Regions from separate parts of the Pararhizobium sp. genome, predicted to be linked through region 2. Evidence: riboswitches for the same ligand, from Rfam matches in the RefSeq annotation. Region 2 holds a riboswitch; each other region holds the start of a gene.
What was found. Region 2 has a riboswitch for cobalamin ahead of cobU (bifunctional adenosylcobinamide kinase/adenosylcobinamide-phosphate guanylyltransferase). Riboswitches for the same ligand answer to the same signal wherever they lie in the genome.
Positions count from the first base shown of each region.

Region 1: another riboswitch for cobalamin. It lies ahead of metE (5-methyltetrahydropteroyltriglutamate--homocysteine S-methyltransferase); the one in region 2 lies ahead of cobU (bifunctional adenosylcobinamide kinase/adenosylcobinamide-phosphate guanylyltransferase).
Region 3: another riboswitch for cobalamin. It lies ahead of ACQY8Q_RS17670 (aromatic ring-hydroxylating oxygenase subunit alpha); the one in region 2 lies ahead of cobU (bifunctional adenosylcobinamide kinase/adenosylcobinamide-phosphate guanylyltransferase).

Region 1 covers NZ_CBDIHY010000001.1:201,154-206,661, forward strand. Annotated here, with positions in the region: partial or broken gene metE (5-methyltetrahydropteroyltriglutamate--homocysteine S-methyltransferase) at 1-1,939, opposite strand, end outside; cobalamin riboswitch at 2,048-2,262, opposite strand; gene ACQY8Q_RS00895 (TetR/AcrR family transcriptional regulator) at 2,449-3,063, shown strand; gene ACQY8Q_RS00900 (DUF418 domain-containing protein) at 3,069-4,265, shown strand; gene ACQY8Q_RS00905 (multidrug effflux MFS transporter) at 4,328-5,508, opposite strand, start outside.
Region 2 covers NZ_CBDIHY010000003.1:3,887,680-3,893,187, reverse strand. Annotated here, with positions in the region: gene ACQY8Q_RS24700 (cobyric acid synthase) at 1-172, shown strand, start outside; gene ACQY8Q_RS24695 (chloride channel protein) at 185-1,975, opposite strand; cobalamin riboswitch at 2,215-2,609, shown strand; gene cobU (bifunctional adenosylcobinamide kinase/adenosylcobinamide-phosphate guanylyltransferase) at 2,783-3,307, shown strand; gene cobW (cobalamin biosynthesis protein CobW) at 3,311-4,375, shown strand; gene cobN (cobaltochelatase subunit CobN) at 4,569-5,508, shown strand, end outside.
Region 3 covers NZ_CBDIHY010000003.1:2,501,142-2,506,649, forward strand. Annotated here, with positions in the region: gene ACQY8Q_RS17655 (diguanylate cyclase domain-containing protein) at 1-101, shown strand, start outside; gene ACQY8Q_RS17660 (DUF6656 family protein) at 102-707, opposite strand; gene ACQY8Q_RS17665 (hypothetical protein) at 836-1,057, shown strand; cobalamin riboswitch at 1,061-1,259, shown strand; gene ACQY8Q_RS17670 (aromatic ring-hydroxylating oxygenase subunit alpha) at 1,383-2,633, shown strand; gene ACQY8Q_RS17675 (2Fe-2S iron-sulfur cluster-binding protein) at 2,635-3,732, shown strand; gene ACQY8Q_RS17680 (hypothetical protein) at 3,904-4,119, shown strand; gene ACQY8Q_RS17685 (phosphoethanolamine transferase) at 4,148-5,508, opposite strand, start outside.

The DNA of each region.
Region 1 (5,508 bases), on a different contig from region 2:
AAGGTGGAAGCTCTCGACGGCCCAATCGAGATAGGCCTTCCAGTCCGCCCGGCGCAGCGGCAGCCCTTCGCGCAGGGCAGCCTCATCGATCTGGATCATGGCAGCGCCAGCCTCGGCGAGATCATGAACCTCGTCGCGAATGGCGAGGGCGACCTGCTTGCAAACCGTGCTGCGTGGAAGATCGTCGCGGACGAATGACCAGTTGAGGATCGTCACCGGTCCGGTCAGCATGCCCTTGACGGTCTTTGCCGTCAGCGACTGCGCATATTTCCACCAGGCAACCGTCATCGGGTTCGGGCGTGAAACATCGCCGTAGATGATCGGCGGCCGGACATAGCGCGAACCGTAGCTCTGCACCCAGGCGTGCTGGGTAAAGGCAAAGCCGGAAAGCTGTTCACCGAAATACTGCACCATGTCGTTGCGCTCGAACTCGCCGTGCACGAGCACGTCGATGCCAATCTCTTCCTGCCAGCGGATCGCCTGCTCAGTCTCGCGCTCGAGAAAGGCCTGGTAATCCACATAAGAGAGCTCGCCCTTTGAATGCTTTGAGCGGGCCTTGCGCACGTCCGCCGTCTGTGGAAACGAACCGATCGTCGTCGTCGGAAACAAAGGCAGACGTAGTCTCTGCTGCTGTAGCTTCTGCCGTTTCGCAAAGGGCGACGTGCGCTTCAGCATGCCGGCATCAACCTGCTTCAGGCGGCCTGCGACCAGCGGATCATGCACCTTGACCGAGGTCAGACGCGCATTCGCTGCCGCAATCGAGGTTGCGAAGACCTGGGCGGCCTGGGCGCTACCCGCATCGAATGCCTTTGCCAGCACGGCAAGTTCATCGAGTTTCTGGGTCGCGAAGGCGAGCCAAGGAAACCAGTTCCGGATCGAGCGCCGTTTCAAGGGCAAGGTCGATCGGCACATGCAGAAGAGACGAGGAAGGTGCCAGCTGCACCTTGCCGTGTCCATGCGCCTCGATCAGCGGCTGGATGCGCTTGAACAGGCCGGCGAGATCCGCGCGCCAGACATTGCGTCCATCGATGACACCAAGCGACAGGATCAGATCCGCCGGCGCCTTGTCGATCAGCACGGCGGCCTGTTGCGGCGCCCGCACCAGATCGACATGCAGACCAGCGACCGGCAGTTTCAGCGCTGTCTCAAGATTGTCACCGATCGCGCCAAAATAGGTTGCCAGCATCACCTTGAGGCCGGGGGCCGCGTGGCGAAGCGTCTGATAGGCATGCGCGAAAGCGGCACGCTCGGCATCGGAAAGGTCGAGCACGAGGCAAGGCTCATCGATCTGCACCCAATCGACAGCGGCTTCCGCCAGTTCATTGAGCAGCTTGGCATAGACCGGCAGCAACCGGTCGAGCAGGCTGACCGGGGACACGCCGTCCTGCGCCGCCTTGCCGAGTTTGAGGAATGTCAGCGGCCCGAGAATAACCGGACGGGTGTGAATACCCAGCGCCTTTGCCTCAAGAAAGGCTTCGAGCGGCCGGTTGTGGGTCAGTTCGAACGCCTGATCAACGGTGAATTCCGGCACCATGTAGTGATAGTTGGTATCGAACCACTTGGTCATCTCAAGGGCGGGAACACCGTGACTGTGTTCGGCATGACCGCAGCTTGCGTGTCCGCCACTCTCGCTACCGCGTGCCATGGCAAAATAGGTGTCGAGATCGACCGGACCGCCCGTCCAGCCATAGGCCGCCGGAATGGCGCCGACCATGACGGCGGTGTCGAGAACATGGTCATAAAGCGAAAAATCGTTGGAGGGGATGACAGCGATCCCCTTGTCTTTCTGGAGGTTCCAGTTTTTTGCCCTGAGGCCCTTGGCAGTGGTGAGCAGATCTTCTGCGCCCGATTTGCCGGCCCAATAGCTTTCCAGCGCAAACTTCAGTTCGCGCCTGGCCCCGATCCTGGGAAATCCCAGGTTTGCTGTGGTGATGGTCATTTTCCTTACCCCGATTGTTAAGGGCAAGGCACTGGCGGACGCGTTGCGTGTCGAACGGTAGACATGGGCTGCCGTTTCGCAAAGCGGCACACCGGGACACCCCGCCCGTGGACGTTATCTATCGCGGCAGGTCTCCTGGCTTGCGGGTCATCGTCGCTGTCCGGTCTTCCCAGGGCATTCGCGTCCCAGTGACTTTAGGTAGACAGAAACTCGCCGCTTACAGTTGCGGGGGCAGCTCCGGCATGGACACCTTGCAGTATCGCACCGAATTCCCTCTTAGCTCCGGATGCGAACTCCGGAGAACCACGATCTCATTACCATGCGTCAAGCAGGAAGCTCAGTCAAGAGACATAAAGGAATGCTTATGTCTTTAATTGAATTCTCGCGCCTTTAAAACCCGCACCCCTCGCACGGCGCTCGCCTACCCACCCGGACCCGCTGGTAGCGATTGACATTCTCGCACAATTAATAGATAGAGTAATCAGTCTAATAATTAGTGAGCAGTTCTGATGCGCAAAATCGATCCTGAAAAATATACTGAACGCCGCAAGACAATCATTGATGCGGCAACAGCCTGCTTCGCCCAGAAGGGGTTTCACGGCACCAGCACCGCGGAAATTTGCGCTGCCGCCGGGATGAGCCCCGGCAATCTCTTTCACTATTTTCCAAACAAGCAGGCGATCATCATCGCCATCGTCGATCAGGAAGGTGTCGCGCTGGCCGCCTGTTTCGAAGAGATCGATCAGCAGAGCGATCTCTATGCAGCCCTTGTCGCCTTCATGGACATGGTGCTCGATCTCGCTGCCGATCCGGCCTTCGCAAGCCTGATGCTCGAAATTGCCGCAGAAGCCACGCGTGAGGGAGAAATCCGCAGCCGCGTTGAGCGTAACGACAAGATCCTGCGTGAAGCACTTCAAGTTTTGCTGCGAGAGGCCGCAAAACGCGGCCAGATCGACCAGGCGCTTGACGTCCCAGGCGCGACCGTCTGGATCGCTGCGTTGATCGACGGCATCTTCAGCCGGATTGCCGTCGATCCGGACTTCCGGCCGCTGCAGAACAAGCAGATGATGCACACGCTGCTCGACCGTTTCCTGCGCCACGGCCTGAATACCGGAGCGATTTGACCGTCATGCTCCATCAAACAATCTCCGAGGAGCGCATCCTCGACGTCGATTCCGTGCGCGGTTTCGCCCTGTTCGGCATCCTGATCGTCAATATCTGCGCCTTCCTGTCTCCTTTTTACGGTGCTTCGGTGGTTGACCCATTCTTCACGTCGGAACTGGATATGGCGGTCCGCTTCCTCATCGCCTTTCTGTTCGAAATGAAATTCTACCTGCTGTTCTCGTTCCTGTTCGGCTACAGCTTCACCCTGCAGATGCAGTCGGCCGAGAAGTCCGGAGCGGCGTTTCTGCCACGCATTCTGCGGCGCCAGGCCGCTCTTTGGGTGATCGGTCTTCTGCATGCCGTGCTGCTTTTCCACGGCGATATCCTGACGACCTATGCGGTGCTTGGCGCCCTGCTTCTTGCCTTCCGGCAAGCGCCGGAGGCAAAGATACTCAGGCTCGCCAAAGTGCTGATCATCGCCACGGCGCTGCTTTGGGCTTGCCTCGGCCTTATGCAAATATTGCTGCCATCCGCCGTCGATTTCTCGACGTCGCTGAGTGACGCCACCAGGATCATGGCAGCCTATCGCGAGACGCCGGGCACCGTGATTGCGCAACATCTGCGCGATCTCAGCGAAATCTGGCTGGTCACCGGCGCCATGCAGGCACCGTGTGCCTTCGCCATGTTCCTGGCCGGCATGGCAGCGGGCAAAAGACGCATGCTGGCCGATTTCAAAACCTACGCACCGTTTTACGCCCGAATGCTGCGGATCGGCCTGCTCGTCGGCCTTCCGGCTTCGGCGCTCTATGCTTATGGCGCCGTCTATCTGGTTGGCACCGGTTGGGATGTGCTGGGGCTGGCGCTCGGTATTCTGCTTGGGCCCTTTCTGACCGCAGCTTACCTCGCCGGTATGATGATGCTGTTCCAGCACAAAGCCGGTCGGCCATTGGCGGCAGCGCTGGCGCCAGCGGGCCGCATGACTCTGTCCAACTATCTGCTGCAATCCCTGATCTGCGCAGTCCTGTTCCACGCTTACGGCTTCAGGCTGATGGGGCAATGGTCGCCGCTGGCCGGCCTGCTTGCGGCTGCGGCGATCTTCGTGCTGCAGTTGATGCTCAGCCGTTGGTGGATGGCGCGTTTCGCCTATGGCCCGCTGGAATGGGGGCTGCGTGCCATCACTATCGCCGCTTGGCCGAAATGGCGGAGAACCAAAGCTGTCTGAACAACAAAGGCCCGGAGTATCGCCCCGGGCCTTTGTTGTTGCGTATCCCTGCGACCGGCCGCTTACTCGGCAGCGGCAACCGCGCGGCGGCCGATGGTGGCCTGGGTGAGCAGCAATGCACCAACGGCGCAGAGCGCGATGCCCATCGCCATCGGCACGGCGGTGCCATCGAAGAACACCGATGCGATGACCATGGCGACGGCTGCGGTGACAAAATGCAGCGTTCCCATCAGCGACGATGCTGTGCCAGCGATCTCACCATGATCTTCCAACGCCAGCACAGCACTGGTCGGAATGACGAGGCCGAGGAAGCCGTAACCGACGAACAGGAACGCGGCCATCACCGGAAGCTGATTGAAGCCGAGGCTCATGACGATCGCCATCGCCGCCATGGTCAAGGCAAAAGCCGTCACCGCGATGCGCATGACGCGGACAAGCCCAAACCGCTCGCCGAACCAGCCGGTCGCCTGCGACACCGCGAAGAACGACACGGCATTGATGGAGAAGGCGAAGCTGTATTGCGTCGGCGTCAGCCCGTAATAATCGATCAGCACGAAAGGCGAGTTGGCGAGATAGACAAGGAAACTGGAAATACCGAGGCCACCGATGAAGGTCAGCGTCAGAAAATTCTTGTCCCTGAGCAGCAGGCCGTAAGCCGCCATGGCGCTGCGCAGACCGCTTTCGGCGCGATGTTCTTTGGGACGGGTTTCCTGCAGCTGCGTTGCCAGCAGGATGAGGCCGATGAAGGCGGCGATCATCACGGCCCAGAACACGCCGCGCCAGCCGTAGAACTCGATGACGGCGCTGCCGGTCAGCGGTGCTAGGATCGGCGAGATGCTGAACACCAACATCAAGAGCGACATCAGGCGGGCGGCCTGTACGCCGGTGTGCATGTCGCGGACAATGGCGCGCGGGATGACCATGCCGGCTGCTCCGCCGATGCCTTGAAGGAAGCGGAAGGCAATCAGCGTTTCGATATCGCTTGCCAGCGCACAGCCGATGCTGGCGAGCGCGAAGATGCCGATACCGATGTAAAGCGGTGCCTTGCGGCCCCACATGTCGGACAGCGGGCCATAGACCAGCTGCGACAGTGCAAACGAGATGAAGAAGGCAAGCAGGCTCAGCTGCACGATATGGTTCTCGGCACCCAGATCCTGCCCGATCGAGGGCAGCGCCGGCAGGTACATGTCAATGGCGAAGGGGCCGATGGCCGACAGCAGGCCGAGGATGAGCGCAGTCCGGA
Region 2 (5,508 bases):
TCTACACGGGCTGTTTGCCAGCGATGCCTATCGCGCGGCGCTGCTCAAAAGTTTTGGCATCGAAGGCGGTGGCGAAAACTACCGGCTCTCGGTTGACCGTGCGCTCGATGATGTCGCAGCTGAGCTGGAAGCGGTGCTGGAGCCGCGCTGGCTGGATGGGCTGATGTCCTAACCGGAGCAGGTTTCAGATTTCTCCCGAAGCTTCGCGGCGCCTTCGATCCAGTTCTTCACTGTAGCGGCGCAGCGTGTGGCTTTCCGTCAGCAGGCCGACGACGCGTCGTTCGATGAGGTTGTTGACCACGGCCAGTGCATCGCTCTCCGTCGTGTCGAACAAAGCGGCTGCCTGCTTGGCATTCATGTTGGGCTGCAGGAAATCGTTAGGGAGGCGGATGAAGCCGGAAAGGCCCTGCTTTTCCTCGCTGGCCTCGATGGGGCTGGCATAGACTTCCGGCACCTGGATGATGCCGGCATATTTCGCGCCATCGACGACGACGACACGCTGCGTCGATCCGAGCGGAAAGTCTCTGCGGAAATCCTCCAATGTTGCCTGCGCATCGATCGTGCGGACATCGGTGCGCATCAGGCGGCCGACGGTGAGGTTGCGGATCCAGCCGACATCATGGGCGCTACGGATGCTCTCACCGCGCAGGTGAAAGCGCCAGGTGGCGAACGAGTAACCGAAGGTGGTGCGCACCACGAGCGACGAGGTGATCACGGCAGCCAGAACAAGCACGGTGATCGGAAAGTCGCCGGTGATTTCCAACGCCAGGAATGTCATCGTCAATGGCCCGCCGATAATGGCGACCGCCAACGAACTCATGCCGACGACGGCATAGATGACCGGGGTCAGCGTCGCGTGGGCAAAGATATAGGGTGCAGAAAAAGCAAAAATCTTGCCGAGAAGCGCGCCCATGAACAGCGACGCAAAGAACAGGCCGCCGCGAAAGCCGGAACCAATCGACACGGCTGATGCGAGTGATTTCATCAGGAACAGGCCGATCAGCATCGGGATCGCTGGTGAACTGGCGAGATTGAGATGCAGGGCACCGTGACCGGCCGAAAGCACCTGCGGCGACACCAGTGCCAGGAGCCCGACGACAATGCCGCCGAGCGCCGGGCGCATGGGAGCAGGGATCGAGCTGCGGCGGGCAAGCCCCTCGATCAGCGAGACGCCCTTCATCAAGAGGATACCCATGCCGGCGCAGAAGCAGCCGAGCAGCAACGCCGGCAGATAGTCGGCCGGAACCACCGCCCCGAACTGGCCGACATCAATGGTGAAATCGCCCGCATACAGCCACCTGGCCACGAGATTTGCGATCAGGGCGGAAACCACGACCGGTGTCAGCGACACGATCGTATAGGTGCCGATGATCAGCTCGAACGCGTAGAAGGCACCGGTCAGCGGCGCATTGAATGCGGCAGCGATCGCACCGGCAGCACCACAGCCGACCAGGGTGCGCAGATCGGAGCGGCGAAGCTGCAGCGAGATGCCGAGCTTGGAGGCGATGCCGGACGCCAGCTGCGTGTAACCGGCCTCAAGCCCCACAGAGGCGCCAAAGCCGTTGGAAATCAGGTTCTGTACCGCGACGATGATACTGTCGGTCAGCGATAATCGCCCGCCATGCAGGGCGTTAGCCTCGATTGGGTCGACCATCGGCTTCTTGCGCCAGGACGCCAGGATCATCATCAGCAGGCCGAGAATGATCCCGCCGGCCACCGGCGCGATCAGCACTGAAATTTCACCCTGGAAATTGCTGGAGCTCAGCCTTTCATTATCGGCAATGCCGAAGATCAGGCTGTGCAGGCGGCTGGAAATGATGCTCATCGCGGTGACGGCAAGGCCCGACGTGACACCAACGATCATGCCCGCGACGACCAGGCCGAGTTCACTGCGCCGCGCAAAGGCGCGCATGCGCCCGAGATCGAAAAGCAGCGAGAGATAGCCGAGCCGCCGCAGGTTAAGTTTCGGAATCATCTTCAGCTTCATTGCCTGGCCATCCTGTCTCTGCGCCGTCCTGGGCATTTCCGCTTTTCTTCGAGTTGCGAAAACGGCCTGTCTTTTCTACGCAATTCCGGACGCAAAACCGCAGCACATCTTCGCTGGAATTGCTCTAGAAGGCATGGTCTGGGAGATCAAGCTTAGTCTTATCGAGGCCGGGTCAAGCCATGGCGGCGGAGGGAGTGCCGCAATTGACTTGATCCGGGCGAGCGCCTAATCATCAGCCATTGGATGGTTCCCGATATGCCGTTGCATGTTGGGAGTAAATGGGAATGCGACGGGCCGGACCCAGACCGGGCGTCCTTATCGCAGCCGACCCCGCGACTGTAGAACGGTCAGGGTTCGCCATCCGGGAAAGCCGATGCTTCCGGACTGTCCGCATTCGCGGCAGCGGCAAGGATTGGCCCAACCGGAAAAGCCACTGGAGTTGCATTACGATCTGCCGGGGCCGGACGCCTCTAAATCTACGAATCGTCCACCTCTTCGTGATGCCGTCGATTGCGGTCACGCAATCTGGCGCAAAAACTCTGGGAAGGCGAGGTGAGCCCGTTCGTCCCTTTTGGGGCGTGGCGCCGTGAGCCAGGAGACCTGCCATCCTCAAGGGCCCCGTCTCGATGGGGTTCGCCCATTCCAGGGAGAGATACTCCCGATGCCAGCACGGAGGTTGTCATGGCTTTATCATCCCGTTCCCGGAACGGCCCGTTTCGCGTTGCAGCGAATGCCTTTCTGCGTGAGCCAGGAATTCTTGTTCTTGCCGGCGCGCGCTGAGGCCGGGATCTTTTTATGACATCGATACAGTCAGGCAGCGTGCTGGTTCTGGGCGGCGCCCGTTCCGGCAAATCCGCTTTCGCCGAAAAACTCGTGACGGCGTCGGGTCTGCGCATGCATTACGTCGCGACCGGAAGGGCCTGGGACGGCGAGATGCAGGCAAGGATTAGCGAGCATCGCGATCGCCGGGGCGCCGATTGGCAGACCCATGAAGAGCCGCTCGACCTTGCCGGGTGCGTGAAGGCGATTGATGCGCCCGATCGCATTATTCTGATCGATTGCCTGACGCTCTGGGTCACCAATCTGATGATGGAACATCGGGATATCGCGGCGGAATTTGAACGGCTTGCGGCCTATATACCGCAGGCCAAGGCCCGGCTGGTCTTTGTGTCGAACGAGGTCGGACTGGGTATCGTGCCGGAAAACCGGATGGCGCGCGACTTTCGCGACCATGCCGGCCGGCTGCACCAGATCATTGCGGAGATTTCCGCAGACGTCTATTTTATCGCGGCTGGATTGCCGCTGAAAATGAAGGGTTGATCCATGACCATTGAAAAAGCCGCTCACGGCAAGATCCCGGCCACCGTTATCACCGGCTTTCTCGGTGCCGGCAAGACGACGATGATCCGCAACATCCTGCAGAATGCCGGCGGCCGGCGCATCGCGCTGATCATCAACGAATTCGGCGATCTCGGCGTCGATGGCGATGTGCTGAAGGGCTGCGGCGCCGAAGCCTGCAGCGAGGACGATATCATCGAGCTGACCAATGGCTGCATCTGCTGCACCGTCGCCGACGATTTCATCCCGACCATGACCAAGCTGCTGGAGCGCGAAAACCGCCCGGACCATATCATCATCGAAACGTCCGGTCTGGCGCTGCCTCAGCCGCTGATCGCCGCCTTCAACTGGCCGGATATCCGCACGCAGGTCACCGTCGATGGTGTCATCACAGTGGTCGATAGTGCTGCGGTTGCAGCTGGCCGTTTTGCCGATGACCACGACAAGGTCGATGCGCTGCGCGTCAACGACGACAATCTTGATCATGAGAGCCCGATCGAGGAATTGTTCGAAGACCAGCTGACCGCTGCCGACCTGATCATTCTCAACAAAACCGACCTGCTCGATTCGACTGGCCTTGCCTTTGTCCGTAACGAGGTTGCGTCGCGCACCAGCCGCAAGCCAACGATGATCGAAGCCAAGAATGGCGAAGTTTCCGCCGCTGTCCTGCTTGGTCTCGGCGTCGGCACCGAAAGCGACATCGCCAACCGCAGGTCCCATCACGAGATGGAGCACGAGGCCGGTGAAGAGCACAGCCATGACGAATTCGACAGCTTCGTCGTCGAACTGGGTTCGATTGCCGATCCGGCGGCTTTCATCGAAAAGCTGAAGCCGATCATTGCCGCGCACGACGTGTTGCGCCTGAAGGGCTTTGCCGATATTCCCGGCAAGCCGATGCGCCTGCTGATCCAGGGCGTCGGCACCCGCATCGACCAGTATTTCGACCGCCCCTGGGCTGCCGGCGAAGTGCGCCGCACCCGCCTGGTCGTCATCGGCCTGCACGACATGGATGAAGCGGCTGTGCGCGCAGCGATCGCTGCGGCGGTTTGACAATGGTGAGCGCGGCGTACCCCCCTCTGTCCTGGCGGACATCTCCCCCACAAGGGGGGAGATCAGCTGTGGCTGCCTCGCGCTCAAACCTCTTAGCGCAAGCGTCCCGGCGCCGCTCGGTCCCGATCTCCCCCCTTGTGGGGGAGATGTCACGGAGTGACAGAGGGGGGTATTGCTGCCCTTGGGGAATACTATGCATCTCCTCCTAGCCCAGAAAGGCACCATCACCGACGGCGAGGAGGCGATCGATCTTGGCCAGTCGCCAGCCGATATCCTGTTCCTGTCGGCCGCCGATACCGAGCTTTCATCGATCGCCGGCGCACATCGCATGCGCGCGGCGAAGTCGAGCCTGCGGGTCGCGAGCCTTCTGACGCTCAAGCACCCGATGTCGGTCGATACCTATGTCGAGCGCACGGCGCGTCATGCCAAGCTGATCATCGTTCGCCCACTCGGCGGCGCCAGCTATTTTCACTATGTGCTGGAGGCGCTGCATGCGGCCGCCGTCACCCATAAATTCCAGATTGCCGTACTGCCCGGTTGCGACAAGCCTGATCCTGGGCTGGAGCCTTTTTCGACCGTCTCCGCTGAAGACCGCAACCGCATGTGGGCCTATTTCACCGAAGGCGGCGCTGACAATATGGCCCGGCTGCTGGCCTACGCCGAGGCGCTGATCGACGGCTCGGAAAGGCCGGAATCGGCCGCACCGCTGATGAAGGCGGGGATCTGGTGGCCGGGTCAAGGTGTGATCGGGGTAGAGGCCTGGAAGAAGGCGGTTGGGTTTAGTGCCGCCGGTAAGATACCCCCCTCTGTCAGTTTTGCTGACATCTCCCCCTCAAGGGGGGAGATCAACGCGCGGCATACACGCCAATCCCAAGCGGAATTTGAGATTGCGGAACCTGATGTGGGAAGGCGGGTGCGTGCTCCAGCGATCTCCCCCCTTGAGGGGGAGATGCCCGACAGGGCAGAGGGGGGTATGCCTCCGAGAAACAAGAGCATCCCATCCCATTCGACGGTGGTAGCGGGAGAGGGGCTCGACCCCCCGACAGTTGCCCTCTGCTTCTACCGCGCGCTTGTTCAAAGCGGTGAGACCAAACCTGTCGAGGCCTTGATTGAAGCACTCAGTGCCGAAGGTT
Region 3 (5,508 bases), 1.4 Mb from region 2:
CGCTCGGCAGGGCGCAGGGCAAGGGTGGAGACCAGACGATCGTTCATGGGGCCGAAAGCGAGCAGCCGCCCGGGCGCGACTGGCTGATCTACAAGCAGTGATCAGAGGCTGCCGATGATCTTGCGAAGCTGTTCGTTGCGGGCGCCAAGCAGAAGCACGTTCTTCAGTGCTTCCTTTGGGTCACGGGTGCGAAACAACAGCCCATTGTCGTGCACGGCGCGATTGACAGTCAGCTTGCCTGCCTCGGCATCCATCTCGGTTGCGACGGCAAAATACATCCGCGAATAACCGAGTTTGATCTTCTCGAAAAAGTGCTGGTCGTCGCCGATGTCGGAGAAGAAGTTGGCAATGTAGAACGACCAGCGGACGTCCTCGAACTTGGCGAATTTCGTCCGCGCTGCGGTGACGTGGCAGTAGCCGAGATGCGGGCTATCGGCGAGCGTGCGGTGAAACAGCAGTTTCGGGAAACGGATCGAGCGGTGGAAGCCGTTGATCCGGTCATGCGTCACGGTCCCGGCCGCTTCAAGCTTCTTGCCGGTGCGGGTGGCGACCTCCTGGTGGGTCAGATAGCGCTTTTCAGCGGCACTCCATTCCTGCTGGTGCCGGTTGATCCGCCCGGTGCGCAGGAATTCGGTATAGATCGCGGCCTTCGCCGCCGGAACCGGCTTCTTGACTGCGGCGGCATCGAAATATCTCAAGTTTGACATCGGCCTGTACCAAAATGCGCAGAATGCGGACGAAGCACTCCGGGGCGTAATCGCTCGTGAGATGACGCTAACGTGTTATGGTTAATGCAGTCTTGCCAAGCTTAAACCTTTTGCCGCGAAATATGCGCATGACTGCGCCAGTATTGGCGCTGTTCGATGTCGCAAAGAGGCCGCATTGCAGCCGATTGCCGAAGCGTTGCGCGGAAAACCGGGCTTTTGCTGAAAATTCAGAAGATCACGTTGTTTATGCTTATAAAATAGCCAGATGGACTGTGGTCTCAAGCAATATGTTGCGTGTCGTCTTTCTGGAATCGGATGTCGTTAATTGGCGGCTGTTTTTCCGGGCGTGAGGATTAGATGAAGACACTCAAGGTGCCGTCTTTATAGGGAAGGGCGGAGAATTGGGAAGCCGGTCGAAATCCGGCGCTGCCCCCGCAACGGTGGTGGAGCGAAACCTCGGCAAAAGGCCACTGGAGAAATCCGGGAAGGCGCCGGGATCGTCCGCAAGGACAGCTCCAGAGCCCGGAAACCAGCCTTGTGATGAAATTGATATCTGGGTTGCGGCGGGCAGCCGGAAGGAGAACCACTGTAACCACGCGCTCTCCCGGCGCGCCGGCGGTTCCTTTCCTGTATGCTGCAACTTTCAAAAAAGTTGGCGAGCACAAGGAAATGACCATGGATCTCCGCAGTGAAGTCCTCCGCACATTGAAGAACCGGCGCGATACACACAGCCTTGAACAGGCCTTCTACACCGATCCCGATCTCTACAGGCTCGATATGGAGGAGATCTGGTACAAGGACTGGCTGTTCATCGGCCATGACTGCGAAATCCCGAAATCCGGCAATTATTTCACCGTCCAGGTCGGCGAATATCCGGTCGTCATCGTCCGTGACCGCACCGGTACTGTGCGGGCGCTGCACAATTCCTGCCGCCATCGCGGTTCGCGCGTCTGCGCCGGTGCCAAGGGCTCGTCTGCCAAGCTCGTCTGTCCCTATCACCAGTGGACCTATGAGCTGGATGGCAAGCTGCTGTTCGCCCGCCAGATGGGCGAGGACTTCGACAAGAACCAGCATGGTCTGAAACCGATCCACTGCGAAACCATCGGCGGCTATATCTTTATCTGCCTCGCGGAAGAGGCGATGGATTTCCAGCCCGTGCGCGACATGGTGTCGTCCTATGTGACGCCCCACAATCTGAAAGACACCAAGGTCGCGTTTGAAAGCACGATCATCGAGAAGGGCAACTGGAAACTCGTCTGGGAAAACAACCGCGAGTGCTACCACTGCGCCGCAAACCACCCCGAACTTTGCCGCACCTATCCGGAAGCCCCAACAGCAACCGGCGTGCAGGGTGCCAAGGACGATCCGGTCATCGCCGCCCATTGGGCACATTGCGAAGCCTCAGGCCTGCCGAGCGAGTTCAAGATCGATCACAAAGGCCAGTTCCGCGTCGCCCGCATGCCGCTGATCGAAGGGGCTGAAAGCTACACCATGTCCGGCAAGCGCGCCGTCCAGCGCCAGCTGTCCGACGATGTCAGCCAGAGCCATATCGGCACGCTGTTGTTGTTCCACTATCCGAGCACCTGGAACCATGTGCTGGCCGATCACGCCATCACCTTCCGCGTCCTGCCGCTTGGCCCCGAACTCACCCAGGTGACGACCAAATGGCTGGTGCACAAGGATGCCGTCGAAGGCGTTGATTACAATATTGAAGAACTGACGCATGTCTGGACCGAGACCAACGACCAGGATCGCCAGATCGTCGAGGAAAATGCCTTCGGCATCCGCTCGCCCGCCTATCAGCCCGGCCCCTATTCGCCGGAACACGAAGGCGGCGTGATGCAGTTCGTCGAATGGTACACCAACTTCCTGGCGGACCGCCTGCAGGGCAGCTCCATCTCCACCCCTCTGGTTCGGGTCGCCTGACATGACGATTGCTTCATCCTTCCGGCACTTCGACGAGTTGCAGCCGTTTAATGACCGGCAGCAACTGCTGGAATGCATCTCCGTCACCGCCGAAGGGCCGGATGTGATGACCTTCGGCTTCAAGGCCGACAAAGACAGCTGGTTCCGCTATCTGCCAGGCCAGTTCGTCACGCTCGAACTGCCGGTGACGCCAGACGATCCGGTGATGCGCACCTACACGCTGTCCTCGACGCCATCGCGGCCGTTTTCGGTTGCCGTCACCGTCAAGGCGCAGGCATCGAGCATCGGCACACGCTGGATGTTCGACAACCTCAAGCCGGGTATGAAGCTGAAGGCCTTCGGCCCGCTCGGCGATTTCTCCTTCGTGCGTCATCCCGGCGAAAAATATCTGTTCATCTCGGCCGGTTCCGGCATCACGCCAATGATGTCGATGACCCGCTGGATGGCCGATTGCGCCCCGCAAACCGATGTTTCCTTCCTCTCCTGCGCCCGCCAGCCGGACGATCTGTTGTTCCGCGACGAGCTGGAAAACATCTCCCGTAACATGCCGAACCTCAATCTCGGTTTCATCGTCGAGACCCATGCGCCGCGTCACAGCTGGCACGGGCTGCGCGGCCGTATCGAGACGTCGAAGCTGGCGCTGCTGGCGCCGGATTTCCGCGAGCGTACCGTGTTCTGCTGCGGCCCCGAACCGTTCATGCGCGGCGTCAAATCAATGCTGGAAAGCGTCGGTTTCGACATGAACCGCTATCACGAGGAGAGCTTTCAGCCGGCCAATGCGCCCGATCCGGCAGAACTTGCCATTCGCGCTGGCGCTGGCGAAGCGGATGCGGCAGCGGTCTCCACCGTGACCTTCACCATGGCCGGCAAGGACGCCAAGTGTCAGCCCGGCCAGACCATCCTGCAGACGGCACGCTTGGCTGGCGTGCGCATCGGGGCTGCCTGCGAGGGCGGACTGTGCGGTACCTGCCGGGTGATGAAGATTTCCGGAGAAGTCGAGATGAACCACAACGGCGGTATCCTCGATGACGAAATCGACGAAGGCTACATTTTGGCATGCTGTTCGCGGCCGATCGGTGACGTACAGATCGAGGCGTGATGTGCCGGAATTGCCGGGCGGCTGACAGTTGCCCGGCATAGCCGCCCGCTACCTCCAGCAAACCGCAGCCCGGCAAAAGGGCATTCACCATCATAGGATGTTTCACGGTAGCAAGCTTCGCGTAAGTTGCGGGGCCTAGCCTCAAGGTGCAATCGATACGGGGCGTGACATATGCGAACCAAAGATCTGACTTATGAGCTTCTCCAAGCCTCGAAGATGAGCGCCGAACGCAGCGACAAGAAGATGCTTGTGTTCCTCATCGAGATGGCACTTCTGGAGGCGGAACTGTCGATGCCGCCAACCATAGATATCAAACGCGCCCATCCGGTCCACATTCCCCAGATACCCCGATCGGGAAAATCGCGTATCGACATCGGAAACACGTGAACCTGGCCGGATTGCCGCAACTGTGGTTCTACGATTCCGGTACGACCGGGCTCGCTACCGCCGTCGAGCGGCAGGCGGCAAACACGTCGAGCGCCGGATTGTAGACCTTGGTGACGACGTTCATCATCCCAAGCACGGTGTGGAACAGATTGTCGTGCGAGGTCGGCGCGTCGGCATAGGTCTGAAGGCAGCTTCGGTCGAGGCCCGTCAACTGGGCATACTGGTCGGAAAACCAGGCGATGAACGGCACATGTGTCTGCTCTGCGGGCGCAAACATGTAGGGCGCGCCATGCAGGAACAATCCGTTCTCGCCGAGCGATTCGCCATGATCCGACATATAGATCATCGCCCCATCGACAGTATCCTGATGCTTCTTCAGAAGCTTGATCACCTCGGAGAGATTGTGGTCGGTATAGAGGATCGAGTTGTCATAGGCGTTGACGATCTCTTCGCGCGAGCAATCGGAGAGCTGCGGTGTGCGGCAATCGGGCGTGAAGCGCCGAAACTCCTCCGGATAGCGCAGGTAGTAGGCCGGGCCGTGACTGCCGAGCTGGTGCAGCACGATGACGGTATTCTTGGTCAAGCCGCCAAGTTTTTCATCGAGCTTGCCGAGGAAAATGTCGTCCAGGCATCCGTCTTCCTTGCAGAGCGGGCTATCCTTCTGCTTGGTCAGGCTGGCAAAGTTGATGAGGTCGGCGATGCCCTTGCTGCCGGTATTGTTGTCCCACCAATAGCCGTCAACACCGGCGCGGCGCAAAACGTCCATCAGTGTATCGGTGGAGCGGGCCTTGCGGTCGGAATAGTCTTTTCTGCCATAGACTGAAAACATGCAGGGCAACGATACGGCCGTCGCGGTGCCGCAGCTGGTGGTTTTGGTGAAGTTGGTGACACCCAGCGTTTTCAGTTCCGGGTTGGTTTCCCTGTCATAGCCATTCAGGGAAAAGTTCATGGCCCGGGCGGTTTCGCCGGCGACGATAATGGTGACGACAGGTTTTTTCGCCTGTGCATACAGGGGACCGAGTTTGGCGTCTGTGCCGAGCGGTGCGCGGACGATGCCGATCTCACGATAGGCGCTGACCCCCAGACTGATCGCCGAGGTGAGGGCGGAAAATGGCGTCAGCTTGGCCATCATGTCGCGATGCTCGCGGATGTTCGAGGATATCCCCGAATAGTTCGAGAGGATCAGCCCGATGCACAAGGACAGGCAAATCGCAATAACCCCGACATTCACGAAGAATTTGCTGATGAAGGGACGATGTCTGATCCGGACCAAGCAGACCAGAACCGATGGCAGAATGCCGTAGAGGAGGATGTGCAGCAGAAACGTGCCGGTGATCAGAGGACCGGCCTCCTGCGGCGTCGTCACCACCGCGTTGCGGATCATTTCCT